One region of the Collibacillus ludicampi genome, then DNA from elsewhere that is predicted to be linked to it. Evidence: a T-box and tRNA genes for the amino acid it is inferred to sense, from the RefSeq annotation. Region 1 holds a T-box; the other holds one or more tRNA genes.

Evidence for each region. A T-box is a leader RNA that pairs with one kind of tRNA and senses whether it is charged. The one in region 1 lies ahead of alaS (alanine--tRNA ligase), so its partner is inferred to be a tRNA-Ala.
Region 2: it has a tRNA-Ala gene. The T-box ahead of alaS (alanine--tRNA ligase) is inferred to sense a tRNA for this amino acid. The anticodon was not compared.

The regions. Positions count from the first base shown of each region.
Region 1 covers NZ_BOQE01000001.1:1,833,769-1,840,946, forward strand. The annotation lists gene DNHGIG_RS09295 (hypothetical protein) at 4-249, shown strand; gene DNHGIG_RS09300 (D-alanyl-D-alanine carboxypeptidase family protein) at 328-1,509, opposite strand; T-box leader at 1,626-1,843, shown strand; gene alaS (alanine--tRNA ligase) at 2,142-4,772, shown strand; gene DNHGIG_RS09310 (MFS transporter) at 4,906-6,093, shown strand; gene DNHGIG_RS09315 (sirohydrochlorin chelatase) at 6,099-6,485, shown strand; gene DNHGIG_RS09320 (aspartyl-phosphate phosphatase Spo0E family protein) at 6,579-6,794, shown strand.
Region 2 covers NZ_BOQE01000001.1:3,805,657-3,812,834, forward strand. The annotation lists gene DNHGIG_RS19230 (MFS transporter) at 90-1,406, shown strand; gene comA (phosphosulfolactate synthase) at 1,504-2,334, shown strand; gene DNHGIG_RS19240 (DUF441 domain-containing protein) at 2,390-2,842, shown strand; gene DNHGIG_RS19245 (adaptor protein MecA) at 2,881-3,483, opposite strand; gene DNHGIG_RS19250 (substrate-binding domain-containing protein) at 3,566-4,555, opposite strand; tRNA gene DNHGIG_RS19255 (tRNA-Gly) at 4,659-4,733, opposite strand; tRNA gene DNHGIG_RS19260 (tRNA-Val) at 4,737-4,812, opposite strand; tRNA gene DNHGIG_RS19265 (tRNA-Ala) at 4,863-4,938, opposite strand; tRNA gene DNHGIG_RS19270 (tRNA-Leu) at 4,942-5,024, opposite strand; tRNA gene DNHGIG_RS19275 (tRNA-Gln) at 5,041-5,115, opposite strand; tRNA gene DNHGIG_RS19280 (tRNA-His) at 5,117-5,192, opposite strand; tRNA gene DNHGIG_RS19285 (tRNA-Trp) at 5,206-5,281, opposite strand; tRNA gene DNHGIG_RS19290 (tRNA-Thr) at 5,290-5,365, opposite strand; tRNA gene DNHGIG_RS19295 (tRNA-Asp) at 5,373-5,449, opposite strand; tRNA gene DNHGIG_RS19300 (tRNA-Asn) at 5,454-5,528, opposite strand; gene DNHGIG_RS19305 (ATP-dependent helicase) at 5,818-7,178, opposite strand, start outside.

The DNA of each region.
Region 1 (7,178 bases):
CATGTGAAGCCGTACATTCGCAGGCGTTCCGATTTTGTAGGCGATAACTTTGTCGCCGAGCATAATGACGCGGGGATTCTTGTCACACGGGAAGGCAATACGTATCACGTAGGTGTAGAAGTCGATGTGGATACTGTTGTCGAGGTGGAGACGACGAAAGACAAACACCAGGTACAGCCTATTATCGAATCCCTTTTACCCAAGTTAGAGGAGATTCGTGATCATTATCGCAATTGTTATCGTGAATAAGTGAACCCGTCTTCCGATAGGTTTCATTTGCATGCAGAAAAAAGCCCACACGTTTCGTTGACGTGTGAGCTTTTTGTTTTATCCGGGAAGAGATTCGCGCATCTCTTGAGGGAGAGGTTTCTTCCTAAACGCGGATCGCATACGAACCATCATCAAGGTTGTCAGTAGCAAGATGACGATTGTTCCCGAAACGGGCGACGTTTTGTTTGATGTGATCGGTTGTTGTACGACGAGAGGAATTTTTTTAAGAACTTTTCCGTCTTGAATGATGGTGAGAGTCCCCATCTCCGTTCCGGCTGGAACGGGCCCGTTCCAGGGCTTGAGCTCTACCTGCTTTTCGATGGGAGCCGTTCTCGGATAGATGGTTTGAAAACCGTCTGCCGTGTACATCATTTGCGGTGTGAAGCCCGAAGGTGCGGGATACTCAATGAGCGATTGGCCTTTTCGAAGTGTGAACGTGTCATATTGCGTGTAACCGTATGCCACCAGTTTTTCGATATCGTCATATGCTCCTTCCAGCGTCGTTTTTAATGTAACGGCAATCAGGAGGATTCCGTTTTCATTGGCCACTTCCGTTAAACAAGTACCTGCCTGATCGGTGAAACCCGACTTTCCTCCCCAATATGTTTCCGGGTCTTCAAATAGTAATCGATTCTGGTTTTTCAATTCTTTTGGATCGTAGGAACGTTTCATTGTATACGTTTTTGTATGCAAGGCTTCCTTGATTTGCGGGTATTGCAGGGCTGCGCGAGTCAAAATCGCAAGATCTTTGGCTGTGGAATAATGATTCGGATTGTGTAACCCGTTTGGGGTTACGAAATGTGTGTTCTTCATCCCCAAGGCTTTCGCTTTGGCGTTCATCATATCGGCAAACTTTGATACGGAGCCGGCCACATTTTCAGCGACCATGACGGCCACATCGTTAGCACTGTGAAGCAGGAGGGCATAGAGTGCATCTTTGGCTGTCATTTTTTCACCGGCACGTAATGAGATGTTGGTCGGTTCCTGACTTGCCGCAAGTCGACTGGCCGTCAATAGGTCATCCGGCTTTTTGTGTTCCAGCAGCAGGATGGCAGTCATCAGTTTGGTCAGGCTCGCAGGATAACGTTTCACGTCCTCTTCCTTGGTAAATAGGATGTCACCTGTCGTTCCATCCATGACGACGGCGCTTTGTCCGGACAATGTAGGCACTTGTTCTGCATGGGCGGTCAGCGGGCTGAAGAGCAGAAATGCTGCAAGACCTAGGGGAATGATTTTCATAGAGGTGCCTCCTTTCCTCCCTATCAAGCTATGAATGTGTATGCTAGAGTATGACTCGATGGCGGATTGACTATATGAAAAACAATTGGATATAATGATACAGTGAGATTTATAATGCAAAAGCGATGCGGGAGCGGAGTACGAAGCAGTCCACAGTCAGAGAGAGAACCCCGTTGGCTGAAAGGGTTTTCCTGTGAAGGGCTTCCGAAGCTACTCCTAAGGCGCAATTGAAAGATTGACGGTTCGTGTCCGTTATCGCACGTCTGAGGTGACATGGCGTTTTTTGCCGTGTAATCAGGGTGGTACCGCGAAAGGAATGCCTTTCGTCCCTGTGGGGGCGAGAGGTTTTTTTAGTTTTCAAAGTAACCCTCCATGCCGCAAGCGGCGTCACCAGAGGATGAAAAATTTCATGTGTGGAAAAGAAGTTTGAGGCTGCCAGAAGCAACGGAGTGTCTTTTGGGTGGATTGTATCGCTTTGCAGCGCAGAGGTGAGTTGAAGGTCGTTCCGCAACCTTTGTTAAGAGATCGGGCGGGACGACCTTCATCGAACCCAAGCGCAAAGCGATACATCCACCCAAGCACTCATTTTCAAAATAACGCTCATTTTCAAAGCAGAAGAAAGGAGTTTCCTCATGAAATCAGCAGAGATCCGCGAAAGATTTCTTGCGTTTTTCGCATCCAAGGGACATGAGATCGTTCCTTCCGCTTCTCTGATCCCGTACAACGACCCTTCTTTATTATGGATTAATGCTGGAATGGCACCGTTAAAGAAGTATTTTGACGGTTCCGAGATTCCGCGCAATCCGCGTATGACCAATTCGCAAAAGTGTATCCGAACCAATGATATTGAAAACGTGGGAAAAACAGCACGCCACCATACATTTTTTGAAATGTTGGGCAACTTTTCGATCGGTGATTATTTCAAGAGAGAAGCAATCCATTGGGCGTGGGAATTCCTCACGAAAGAAATCGGGTTTGAGCCTGAGCGTCTGTCTGTGACCATTCACCCGGAAGATGATGAAGCGTACGACATCTGGGCGAAAGAGATCGGCGTTCCGGATGAGCGCATCATTCGTTTGGAAGACAATTTCTGGGATATCGGAGAAGGACCCTGCGGACCTTGCTCAGAGATTTTCTATGACCGCCAGCTGGAAGGTTGTAAGAATCCGGATTGTAAGGCCGGTTGCGATTGCGATCGTTTCCTGGAAGTTTGGAACCTCGTGTTTTCACAGTTCAATCACAATCCGGATGGTACCTATACTCCATTGCCGAAGAAGAATATCGATACCGGCATGGGTCTGGAACGTATGGCTTCCCTCTTGCAGAACGGTGAAACGAACTTCGATACCGATTTGTTCCTGCCGATCATTGAGGAAGTGTCCCGCCTGTCCGGCAAGCCGTATCATCAGGAACAGGATTGGGATGTAGCGATGAAAGTGATCGCCGACCATATCCGTACGGTGACGTTCTCCGTAGGCGATGGTGCGCTTCCATCGAATGAGGGGCGCGGGTATGTGATTCGTCGCCTTCTGCGCCGCGCGGTCCGTTACGGAAAGGTACTGGGGATCGAGAAGCCGTTCCTCTATACATTGGTTTCCGTAGTTGGCGACATCATGGGTGTGCATTATCCTGAAGTCGTTGAAAAGCGCGCCTTCATTGAGCGGGTGATCAAAGCGGAAGAGGAACGTTTCTCGGAAACTTTGCATGAAGGAGAAAACATCCTCAACGAAGTGATCGCGACCCTTAAGAAAGAAGGAAAAACGGTGATCCCGGGTTCAGACGCGTTCCGCTTGTATGACACATACGGGTTCCCGATCGATCTGACGGAAGATATCGCTTTCGAACAAGGGTTTACCGTCGACCGAAAGGGATTCGAAGAAGCGTTGAACGAACAACGTGAACGTGCGCGCGCTGCACGCAAGGATGTGACTTCGATGCATGTGCAAAGCAACGTCTTCGAAGAACTGGGAGAACTGCAAGCGACATTTGTAGGATATACGGAGCTTGCGACGGCCTCCAAAGTGCTGGCCATCTTAAAAGATGGTCAACCGGTGGAGTCGGCGGAGGAAGGGGATGTCATCGAACTGATCCTCGACCGTACTCCGTTCTATGCGGAATCTGGGGGGCAAGTGGCGGATAAAGGGATCATCTCCGTAGGAGAGAAGGCACAGATTCAGGTGCTGGATGTGCAGAAGGCACCGAACGGATATCATATGCACAAAGCGAAAGTCATCGCCGGTGTCGTAGAAGTGCTCGATACGGCCGAAGCGGTGATCGATGCGGAAAAACGTACTGATATTACGAAGAATCATACGGCTACCCACTTGTTGCACAAAGCGTTGCGTGAAGTTTTGGGAGAGCATGTGGCACAAGCAGGTTCGCTCGTGGAAGCGGAACGTTTGCGCTTCGACTTCTCTCATCTCGGGGCGATGACGCCTGAAGAGATCCGTGAAGTTGAACGACGCGTCAATGAGCAGATCTGGGCGAATCAACCGGTCATCATCCGCGAAATGCCAATCGAAGAAGCCAAAGCGATGGGGGCAATGGCGCTGTTCGGTGAAAAATACGGTGATGTCGTACGCGTGGTACAAGCGGGCGACTATTCGATCGAACTGTGCGGCGGTTGCCACGTACGCTCCACGGGAGAGATCGGCATGTTCAAGATCCTCTCCGAGTCTTCGATCGCTTCCGGTGTGCGCCGCATCGAAGCCGTTACCGGACGCGGTGCCTACGCGTTTGTCCAACAGCAGACAGATCTGTTGGAAGAAGCGGCAGAAAAATTGAAAGCCAACGTGAACGATCTTCCGACTCGTATTGAACACCTGCAAGCGACAGTGAAAGAGCTTAATAAAGAGATCGAATCGCTCAAAGGCAAGCTCGCATCGTATGAAGTGAAAGCATTGATCGACAAAGTCCAGGAAGTTGAAGGGATCCGCTACGTGGCGGCAGCGCTTGAAGGGCTGGACATGGACGGTTTGCGGGCCGTAGCGGAAGATCTGCGCAATCGCTTGGAGTCTGGCGTGGTCGTAGTCGGTACGGCTGGAGAGGGAAAAGTCAATTTTGTTGCGGCTGTCACGAAAGATCTTGTAGCCAAGGGATTGCAGGCGGGCAAGATTGTGAAAGAGGTCGCTACTATTGCGGGAGGCGGCGGTGGTGGCCGTCCGGAACTTGCACAGGCGGGAGGAAAAGATCCGTCCAAATTGAAAGACGCCATCGCACAAGTCGCGGACATTTTAAAAAGCCAACTTGCACATGTAAAATAAAAGAGTAAGGAAAGGCGCCCTGGAGTTCCGGGTGCCTTTTCTTATCGTCATGATTCTCTTTGTAGTCACATGTTTTTGACAACAAATTTGTGGTATGATGACGATTGTATTCTTGAAACGTGAGGAGATGGGTTTGGAAACATATCGTTTGAAAAAAATGTCGGAGACCAAAATTGTTTACCGAAGTTTATCTATGGTTTATTTTCTTTTTTTCTTCGGGATTGGTGCTCTGTATACATTGTTGCCACTCTACTATCAAAAGTTCGGCTTAAGCGGTACACAAATTGGGACGATCATGGCGGTCGGGCCGGTGATTTCGATTCTTTTCCAGCCGGTGTGGGGAATGATTTGTGACCGATTTCAAGCTGAACAAAAGGTATTGGCTTGTGCGCTTACTTGTGCGGCTTCGATCGCTTTGCTTTTCCCTCTGATGCATGGATTTATCGCGTTTCTTCTCTTGTTTGCAGGATTACAGCTTTTCCAGAGCGCGATCAATCCGATTACCGATTCCATTACCCTTTCCTTCGTACAAAAACAAGGCGGGGATTACGGAAATATCCGTCTGTTCGGAGCGATCGGTTTTGCTGTAGCTGTCTGGTTTACGGGTACACTCGCAGAACGCTTCGGTCTCGTGGTCATTTTCTATGTGTATGCGGGTGCCTTTCTGCTTGGACTTTGGTGGGTGAGACAGTTTCCGAAAGTGCATCGAGAAAAGACCGGAAGCGTTTGGAGCGGTTTAGGCCGATTGTTACGCTTGCCCAAGTATGTGATCTTCTTGGGATCTGCTTTTCTTATTTTCGGGCCGATGAACGCGCATAACTACTATTTTTCCCTGCTTTATACAAAGATCGGCGGAACGGTCGCGGGAGTGGGTGTCGCCTTCCTGTTGTTTGCCGGTTCGGAAGCCCCCGCGATGAAAGTGGCGGGATCGCTGATTCGCAAGTATGGGATTTTGACCATTCTGATTGTAGCTGGAGTAGTTTCTGCATTGAGGTGGGGATGGTATGCAAGCACCCCATCGGCCGCCTGGGTGATCATGCTTTTCTTTATTCAAGGCATGTCGGTGGGTCTCTATTTACCGGCGGCAGCCACATTTATACGTGAACATGCACCGCGCGAAGTGCAGGTGACTGCGCAAGCACTCTATTCGTCATTCGGAAATGGACTCGGCACCATGTTTACCAGCTTTATTGGCGGTGTACTGTACGACCGCTCCGGAATCTTTTCAACGTATCTTTATTTTTCATTCTCTACCGTTGTCGGCATACTTCTTGTCATCGCGATTACAGTCTTGAACACGAGAACCAGTCGTCAGGGGTGAATTTCTTGTCAAGGAAAGGCATCTTGCTGATTGCACATGGTTCACCGATTTTAGGTGAGACCGATGCGTTGTTTGCCATCGCACAAGAGGTACAAAGAAGGCTCCCCGATAGTATCACGGAGGTCGCCTTTCTTGATTTTAACGAACCGCGGATTGAAGAGGGAGTCAAGAGGTTCATGGTACAAGAAATCAGCGAATTGATTCTTGTTCCATATTTTCTATCGAATGGATTTTTAGCAAAAAAAGCATTACATCGGGCCGAAATAGCGGCGAAAAATCATCTTCGCGTGCCTGTTCGTTGTGCCGTCCCGATCGGTTTTGACGAGCGTTTGCTTGATGTAATCAAAGAACGGATCGAAGCCGTTAAGTATACAAAGGAATTTGAAAAATGAGTACAAATTCGACAAAAACTATCAAAATATCCTATGGATATATATGGAAGGATGTCGTATACTGAGAGTAATAAATGATTCGGGGGTATAGGGATGGCAACTGAGATGAAGCTCCTGCAAACGATTGAACAGGTACGTGAACAAATGTACAAAGTTGCTCGTGCCAACCGCATGAACTTGGTGGCCGATGACATCGTTTCGATCAGTCACACACTCGATTGGTTGCTCGTCAAAGTTCAGCGGGAGCGAATGGAAACCTGGAGAAGGAAACAAAAGCGTTCCTTGGTATCAGGGAATGATGGTAACTAAACTGCAAACCGGCTCTGCCCAAAGGGCAGGGCTTTATTTTTGCCCTGTTGACATGCCCCAAGATACTTTTCACTGATCTGTTGCTTCGTAACGGCTGAGGCGGTTAAGAAATATTTTTAATAAATTGTATGACCATTCAATAAACGTGCAATAATTGAAATAGGATCCGGATATCGAATTCTTATGTTGCAACATGATGCATTCGATGATATAATCAAAAATCGTGTGAAATGGGAGATCACTTAATGAAACGAGCAAATTCGAGGGTTTCAAACGCTTGAAATAAACGGGAACTGTTTCGAAAAATCTTTTGTATCCGCCCAAGGCAAGTGTAAAGTATGATAAATTTTGTCAACTTCTTAAACATTTCTAGAAACTTAGAAA
Region 2 (7,178 bases), 2.0 Mb from region 1:
TCCACAGGTCGTTTCTTCTCCTCTACAAGTCTTGCCAGTCATAGCGTTTATGAAATCGCGCAAAATATCCCTATGAAAGGAGCGATCGTATGAGTGAAACGGACACAAAGCAAACAGAGCGAGCCAAAACAACTTTGTCTGTTTGGCCTGTCATTGCACTTTCACTCGTGCCACTGATTATGGTATTAGGCAATTCGATGCTCATACCGATCCTGCCTACCATGCAAGAACAACTTCACATCAGCAAATTACAAGTCAGTCTCGTCATCACCTTGTTTTCCGTTCCTGCTGGCATCATTATACCATTTGCAGGATACTTGTCTGACCGTTATGGAAGAAAAAACGTGATCATACCTTCCTTGGTTCTGTATGCGCTTGGGGGACTGGTGGCGGGTCTTTCCGCATGGTTATCAAAAAACCCATACTGGATGATTATGTTAGGAAGAGTTCTTCAGGGCGCAGGCGCCGCAGGGACAGCTCCGATCACGATGGCACTCATCAGCGATATTTTTAAAGGGGATCAACGCAGCAAGGTACTGGGTATCAATGAAGCGGCAAACGGATTGGGTAAAGTATTGTCCCCCATACTCGGCGTTCTCGTCGCAATGATCGTCTGGTATGCCGCTTTTTTTACATTCCCCATTCTCTGCAGCCTTTCTGTTCTCCTCTTATGGTTCTTAATCAAAGAACCTGCGATGCAGGGTGAACCTCAACCATTTTCACAGTATATGCAAACACTCAAAATCATTTTTAAGAGGGAATGGAAATGGTTACTTACCGCTTATTTCGCTGGAGCGTGCGCTTTGTTCATTCTATTTGGTGTACTTTTTTATTTGTCTCAACTTCTTGAAGAACAATATCGTATCGATGGGATCCCCAAAGGCGGAATCCTTGCCGTTCCATTGCTAGCTATGGCAAGTACATCTTATATCACAGGAATAAAAATCAAAAAACGATTTGGTCTTATGAAATGGCTTGTCGTAACAGGTTTTTTCCTGCTTGCAGGCTCTCTCGCATCTGCCGCTTTCTTTCGTAATCCTTATGTTTTGCTTTTCTTTCTCGTCATTTCCGGGATCGGTACGGGTCTTACACTCCCTTGCCTGAACACATTGATAACATCGGCTGTCTCCAAAGAAGAAAGGGGTATCGTCACTTCCTTTTATGGTGCCGTACGTTTTTTTGGCGTCGCATTCGGCCCTCCCATTTTTACATGGTTAATTGATGTTTCTCGCGTTTTCATGTTCCTAACAGTTTCCGGGCTGGCACTACTCGTCGGACTTCTCTCCATGTGGTTGATTCGACCCCGTAGCCCCAACAAAGGAGGAACCAACCAACCGCGTAAACAGCCAGATCATATCGTAATGGGCAAGAGACGTGTATTTGGCAGGATAAGAGCTCGGGTGTAGCAACCTGCACCTGAGCTCGCATAACATATTGCAGTCTCTCCCGTGACAAACACCCAGAGGAGTCAGGAAGAGGAATTGTTGGGAAAGGGGCCAGATCATGGATCAACTTGCAATGAAGCGAGCTTGGGACGACCTTCTCGCGAATCCGATCGAAGGGCGCTTCTCTAAGCCTCGTATCAAAGGAATAACCATGTTGTTCGACACCGGCTTAGGCTTACATGAGACAGAAGATCTGATTGATCTTGCTTCCACTTACATCGATTTTGTCAAAATCGGTTTCGCTTCCTCGAAACTATACCCCGAATCGGTTTTGCGGCGTAAAATTATGCTTCTTAAAGAAAATCATATTCACGTCTATCCGGGCGGTACATTTTTGGAAATAGCCATCCTGCAAAATAAATGGCGAGAATTCATGCAACGCTGTGCAGACTTAGGATTTAGCGCGATTGAAGTATCTGACGGTACGATCGCATATGAACGCTTCCTCCGCCGCGAAGTGATCAAATTTGCTCAGTCGCTCGGCTTACTCGTATTAAGTGAAGTGGGAAAAAAAGAGAGTGGATGCTATCTTCCAGTTGATCATCTGTACGAATGTATTTGTTACGATCTGGAATACGGGGCTTTTAAAGTCATCATCGAAGGCAGAGAATCGGGGAAAGCTGTCGGTATGTTTGAAAAAGACGGAACATTACGCAAAACGGAAATTGAAGAACTTTGCGAGAAACTAGGGAGCTCGGATCCAATCATTTGGGAGGCGCCTCTTAAGAACCAGCAAGTAGAATTCATTCACATGTTCGGAATCAACGTCAATGTCGGCAATATCAATCCCCGCGATGTCCTCTCATTGGAATCGTTACGTTGCGGGTTACGCAGCGATACATTGCGTTACACAGTCCATCCGGAATTTTCACTGAACAAGAAAGCATGACTCGCCCTGATTGTCCATATAGTGAAACAGATGGACAGAAGGGGCGATTGGAGGTATGTTTGGAGAGATCGTATTAGTCATCCTCATTATCGTTGGCATCATCGGCCGATCGAACATTTTAGCAACTGCTGCCAGTGTACTTCTGATCTTAAAACTTACTCACCTGCAACGTTTTTTTCCAATGCTTGAGCGGCGAGGCTTGGAGTTGGGGCTCTTATTCTTAATGATTTCCGTACTCGTTCCGTTAGTGAACGGAAAAGTTCAAACGAAAGATTTATTAAGTACTTTTTTTACAATGTCAGGTTTGTTCGCACTGATTGGCGGCATCCTGGCTACATACCTTAACGGCCAAGGTCTTTCGATGTTGAAGGCTGAACCTCAGGTCATGATTGGTCTTGTCATCGGATCGATCATAGGGATCGTTTTCCTGAAAGGAATCCCTGTCGGACCACTCATGGCTGCAGCGATTGCAGCGTTAATGCTTAATATTATTAAAATGTTTCAGTAGAACGTATGAAAACCCGGATGAGAACCATCCGGGTTATTTCACGCAGGAAAGTATTTGATCAGTTCTTGGATAGCCGTACGGTCGATGATCCGTTTCCCATACTCTTCAAGTACCGCGTGCGTGACAGAAGACAAATCCCCGTATTCATGCAAAACGGCCCAAACCGAATCATAATCGGCTCCAGCGACTGATTCCTCTTCAAAAAATAAAAAATAACGATCTCTATAATGATAAAGGGAACATCCCTCTTGTACGACTTCTTTTAGTTCACGAGCTACGCGAATGACTTCTTCAAAGTCATTGAATACGAAAGTGAAAGCGCCCAGAGAGTCAGCAGAATGGAGGTTCATTTCAATCGAGCCCAGTTCTTCATTTTGTTTTTCCACGGCTCCCGGTAACGATGAAATTTGCGTGACGATGACCACAACACCCTCTGTAGGCATCGTAAACGCTTCGATCGCGATCGGACCAATCACTTCAAAGCCAACCTCGACATAGGCGCGTTCCATCATATCCCAAAATAATTCCTGCACCTTACGTCCGTTTTGCCAAATTTCCTCGCGATCAATTCCTCGTTCCTCCAAGTCATCATAGCTGATAAAGATTCGAACTTTATTTTCTCCCAGCCTCTCCACGTGCATCCATATCACTCCTTCGTAGAGAGAAGACCTCTAGTTAGTAGTAAAGATTATGCGCAAGGGCATGTATACGTTCGGTATGCCCTTACGTCGATTGACGTATGACCATATCATGCGGCAAGATCACCGAATAGGAATCGACAGGTTCATCATGCAACAACTTCGTCATCAAGCGCATCGATACAGCTCCCACATCATAAAGAGGTTGAACAATCGTCGTTAATTCAGGACGAACCATGAAGGTCAGCCGCGAATTATCAAAACTGATGACTTTCACTTGTGAAGGAATTTGATACCCCGCCTCCTGGCAAGCATGCATCGCGGCTGTCGCCAATTCATCGGTAGCTGCCAATACAGCGTCCAATTGTTTTCCTTGGGCAAGCCATTGCTTCATAGCGGTCAGTCCGGTTTCATAATCGGTATCTTCACATTCGAAGAGGAGCGGTTCGAGCATTTGCTCTTGCATGACTTGCAAATACCCGGAATAGCGGGGTTCACCCAAGACCAAATGAGAACGCGGTCCTCCGAGAAATAAAATTCGTCTTGCACCTTCTTTCACAAGGAATTGTGTCGCTTCATATGCTGCCTGGCGGTTATCCACATTCACCGATGGTATACGGTTTTCCGGGTCCACCGTATTCACGAGTACAACAGGAAGTTGTGCATCCTCAAACGTTTTTACCAACTCCTGAGAAATATCATGGCCCATGAACAAAAGTCCATCGACTTGTTTCTCCCACATGGTACCGATCAAATCTTTTTCGCGTTCCAATTGTCCGTCTGAGTTACACAAGATAATATGATACTGATACATTCTGGCAATATCTTCTATTCCACGAACCATCTCAGCAACGACAGGTGCAGAAACATCGGGCACGATTACGCCGATCGTTTTGGTACGTTTGCTCGCTAGCCCCCTTGCCACCGCGTTGGGACGATAGTGAAGTTTTTTTATAGCATCCAATACTTTTTTTCGCGTTTCCTCTTTGACAACCGCTGTACCGTTTAATACCCGGGACACCGTTGCCATCGATACGCCTGCTTCTCTTGCAACATCATAAATCGTAACGTTCACCGGGTGAACACCTCATTTTTAGTTATCATTTCACTATATAATAGCATAAACGATAAAAAATAAAAACACAGACTTTTTATCGCCTGTGTTTGATAAAAGAATTTGGAGCGGAAAACGGGACTCGAACCCGCGACCCTCGCCTTGGCAAGGCGATGCTCTACCACTGAGCTACTTCCGCATCTGGTGGACGCTGACGGGATCGAACCGCCGACCCCCTGCTTGTAAGGCAGGTGCTCTCCCAGCTGAGCTAAGCGTCCAGCAAAATTCGGTATCTGTCTTCATTGATTTTTTACTTGAATGTTCAACATGGTGGAGGTAAGCGGATTCGAACCGCTGACCCCCTGCTTGCAAGGCAGGTGCTCTACCAACTGAGCTATACCCCCAAATGGTGCGGGCGAAGGGACTTGAACCCCCACGGTTTCCCGCTGGAACCTAAATCCAGTGCGTCTGCCAATTCCGCCACGCCCGCGCAATTACACTTTCTTTGGCTGGGGAGGTAGGGATCGAACCTACGCATGACGGAGTCAAAGTCCGTTGCCTTACCGCTTGGCGACTCCCCAATGGGGTGGATGATGGGAATCGAACCCACGAATGCCGGAGCCACAATCCGGTGCGTTAGCCACTTCGCCACATCCACCAAGAATTATCAATGGCAGGGGCAGCAGGACTCGAACCCACGACATGCGGTTTTGGAGACCGCCGTTCTACCAACTGAACTATGCCCCTGCGTAACATGGAGCCAGCGACAGGAATCGAACCTGCGACCTACTGATTACAAGTCAGTTGCTCTACCTGCTGAGCTACGCTGGCATGTAAATGGCGGAGCTGACGGGATTCGAACCCGCGATCTCCTGCGTGACAGGCAGGCATGTTAGGCCTCTACACCACAGCTCCAATATGGCTCCTCGAGTAGGATTCGAACCTACGACCCTCCGGTTAACAGCCGGATGCTCTACCGCTGAGCTATCGAGGAATGCGACATGAAATAATATATCACGATTCAATCATCTTGTCAACATATTTTCTCTCGCTCTTTGATTTTGGCAAATCTCGCGGTGACGTTTGTTATACTATCACGTTTTGTTTTTCTACTCAATAGTAATTGTTCATGATCAGAGAACAAAATTAATTATGAAATGAATTCATCCTGTCTTTTCATTTTCAATGAATCGATTCTCTAGTTTTTATACAGCTGGAAGTCGTCTCGCAACATTTGACAGTAATCTAAACGAGACGACTCCAGGAAGCACAATATTAGCCCATCAAAGATTTTCAGAGCCGTGTTTTACCGACACCTCATTTTGCGTGACTGTCTTCAAAATCCCAAGGTACAAAGATAATTCCAAGTGCAATTGCTGCGGTTTCGCTCGATCAGGAATCAGAATGGTGACACGGCGGCCAAGTCCGTCTGTCAATTCTTGAACATCTTCAAGCGTACAGTTGCCGTAATCCCTATGAATCAGCGTCATGTTTTTTGTGACGGCAATAGAACCATAGCGTTCCACAGCCTTCTTCATCCGTTCCTGCGGCGAGAGCTCCAGTTGATTTTGCACTTCCGTTTTCACTTTCTTCTTTTGAAGAGCCACGCGCCATGTAGACTTCAAAAGACCTGTCTCGTAGAGAAAACGGGACGGCTTGACCTTCTTGCCTTGATATCGCTCAGGCGCTGAGAGGTACAACCGTTCTTTTGCTCTTGTCATACCCACGTAGAGAAGTCTTCGTTCCTCCTCTAGCGCTTCTTCTGTATGCTGATCGTTAAGCGCCTTTTCGTGCGGCATCATGTGATGCACAAGTCCAATAATGTAAACACTGTGAAACTCTAAACCCTTGGCGCGATGCAAGGTCATCAGTTGAATCCCCCTGCGAGAGCTTCTGGACTGACGGACACATTCCTGTACCCGATCCACGTGCTCTAAAAATGCGAATATCGATTCATACCCCTGCACCGCTTGCGCTAATTCATCCAACGGTTCCATAACCCTTTGCATGTCATTCCCTGTAGAATCAGCATACTCGCGCAAATATTTCTCATAACCGATTTCATCTCGGATATAGCGGAGTGCTTCTTGAGGATTCAAGAGTTTTATCCGTTCGATGTCACGGATGAATTGTTCCAATTTTTTAATCTGGTAGATTTCCAATCCTTGAAGCTTCGACAAGGAATCAACGAGGCTCAAACTTTGCGAACGGGAAATCCGGTGCAATTCATCGATCCACCTCGTTTCATACATATAACGTTTGGGCCGATTGATGATCTGTACGAGACTGTCAACATCATTTGGATTTTGAGCGAGTCTCATGTAGGATAAAATATCCCGCACCTGCCATTGACGATAGAAATCGCTATCCGAATCATAAATCGTAAATGGAATCTCCCTTTCCACCAAAGCATCGATGAGCGCACGCACCTGATTGTTCGTCCGGTATAAAACAGCATGTTGTTCAGGGGGAATGCCGCTTTTGATCCCCTGTTCAATTTCGGATAGAATCTGCTCAGCCTCGTCTTTCTCATCGTTCGGTCGAATCACGTGCGGCTCTTCTCCCTCGCCGTTCATTCCTTTGAAATCCTTCTGTTGACGTTTCCGGTTATGTACAATCAAGCGTTTGCTTGCTTCTATGATCT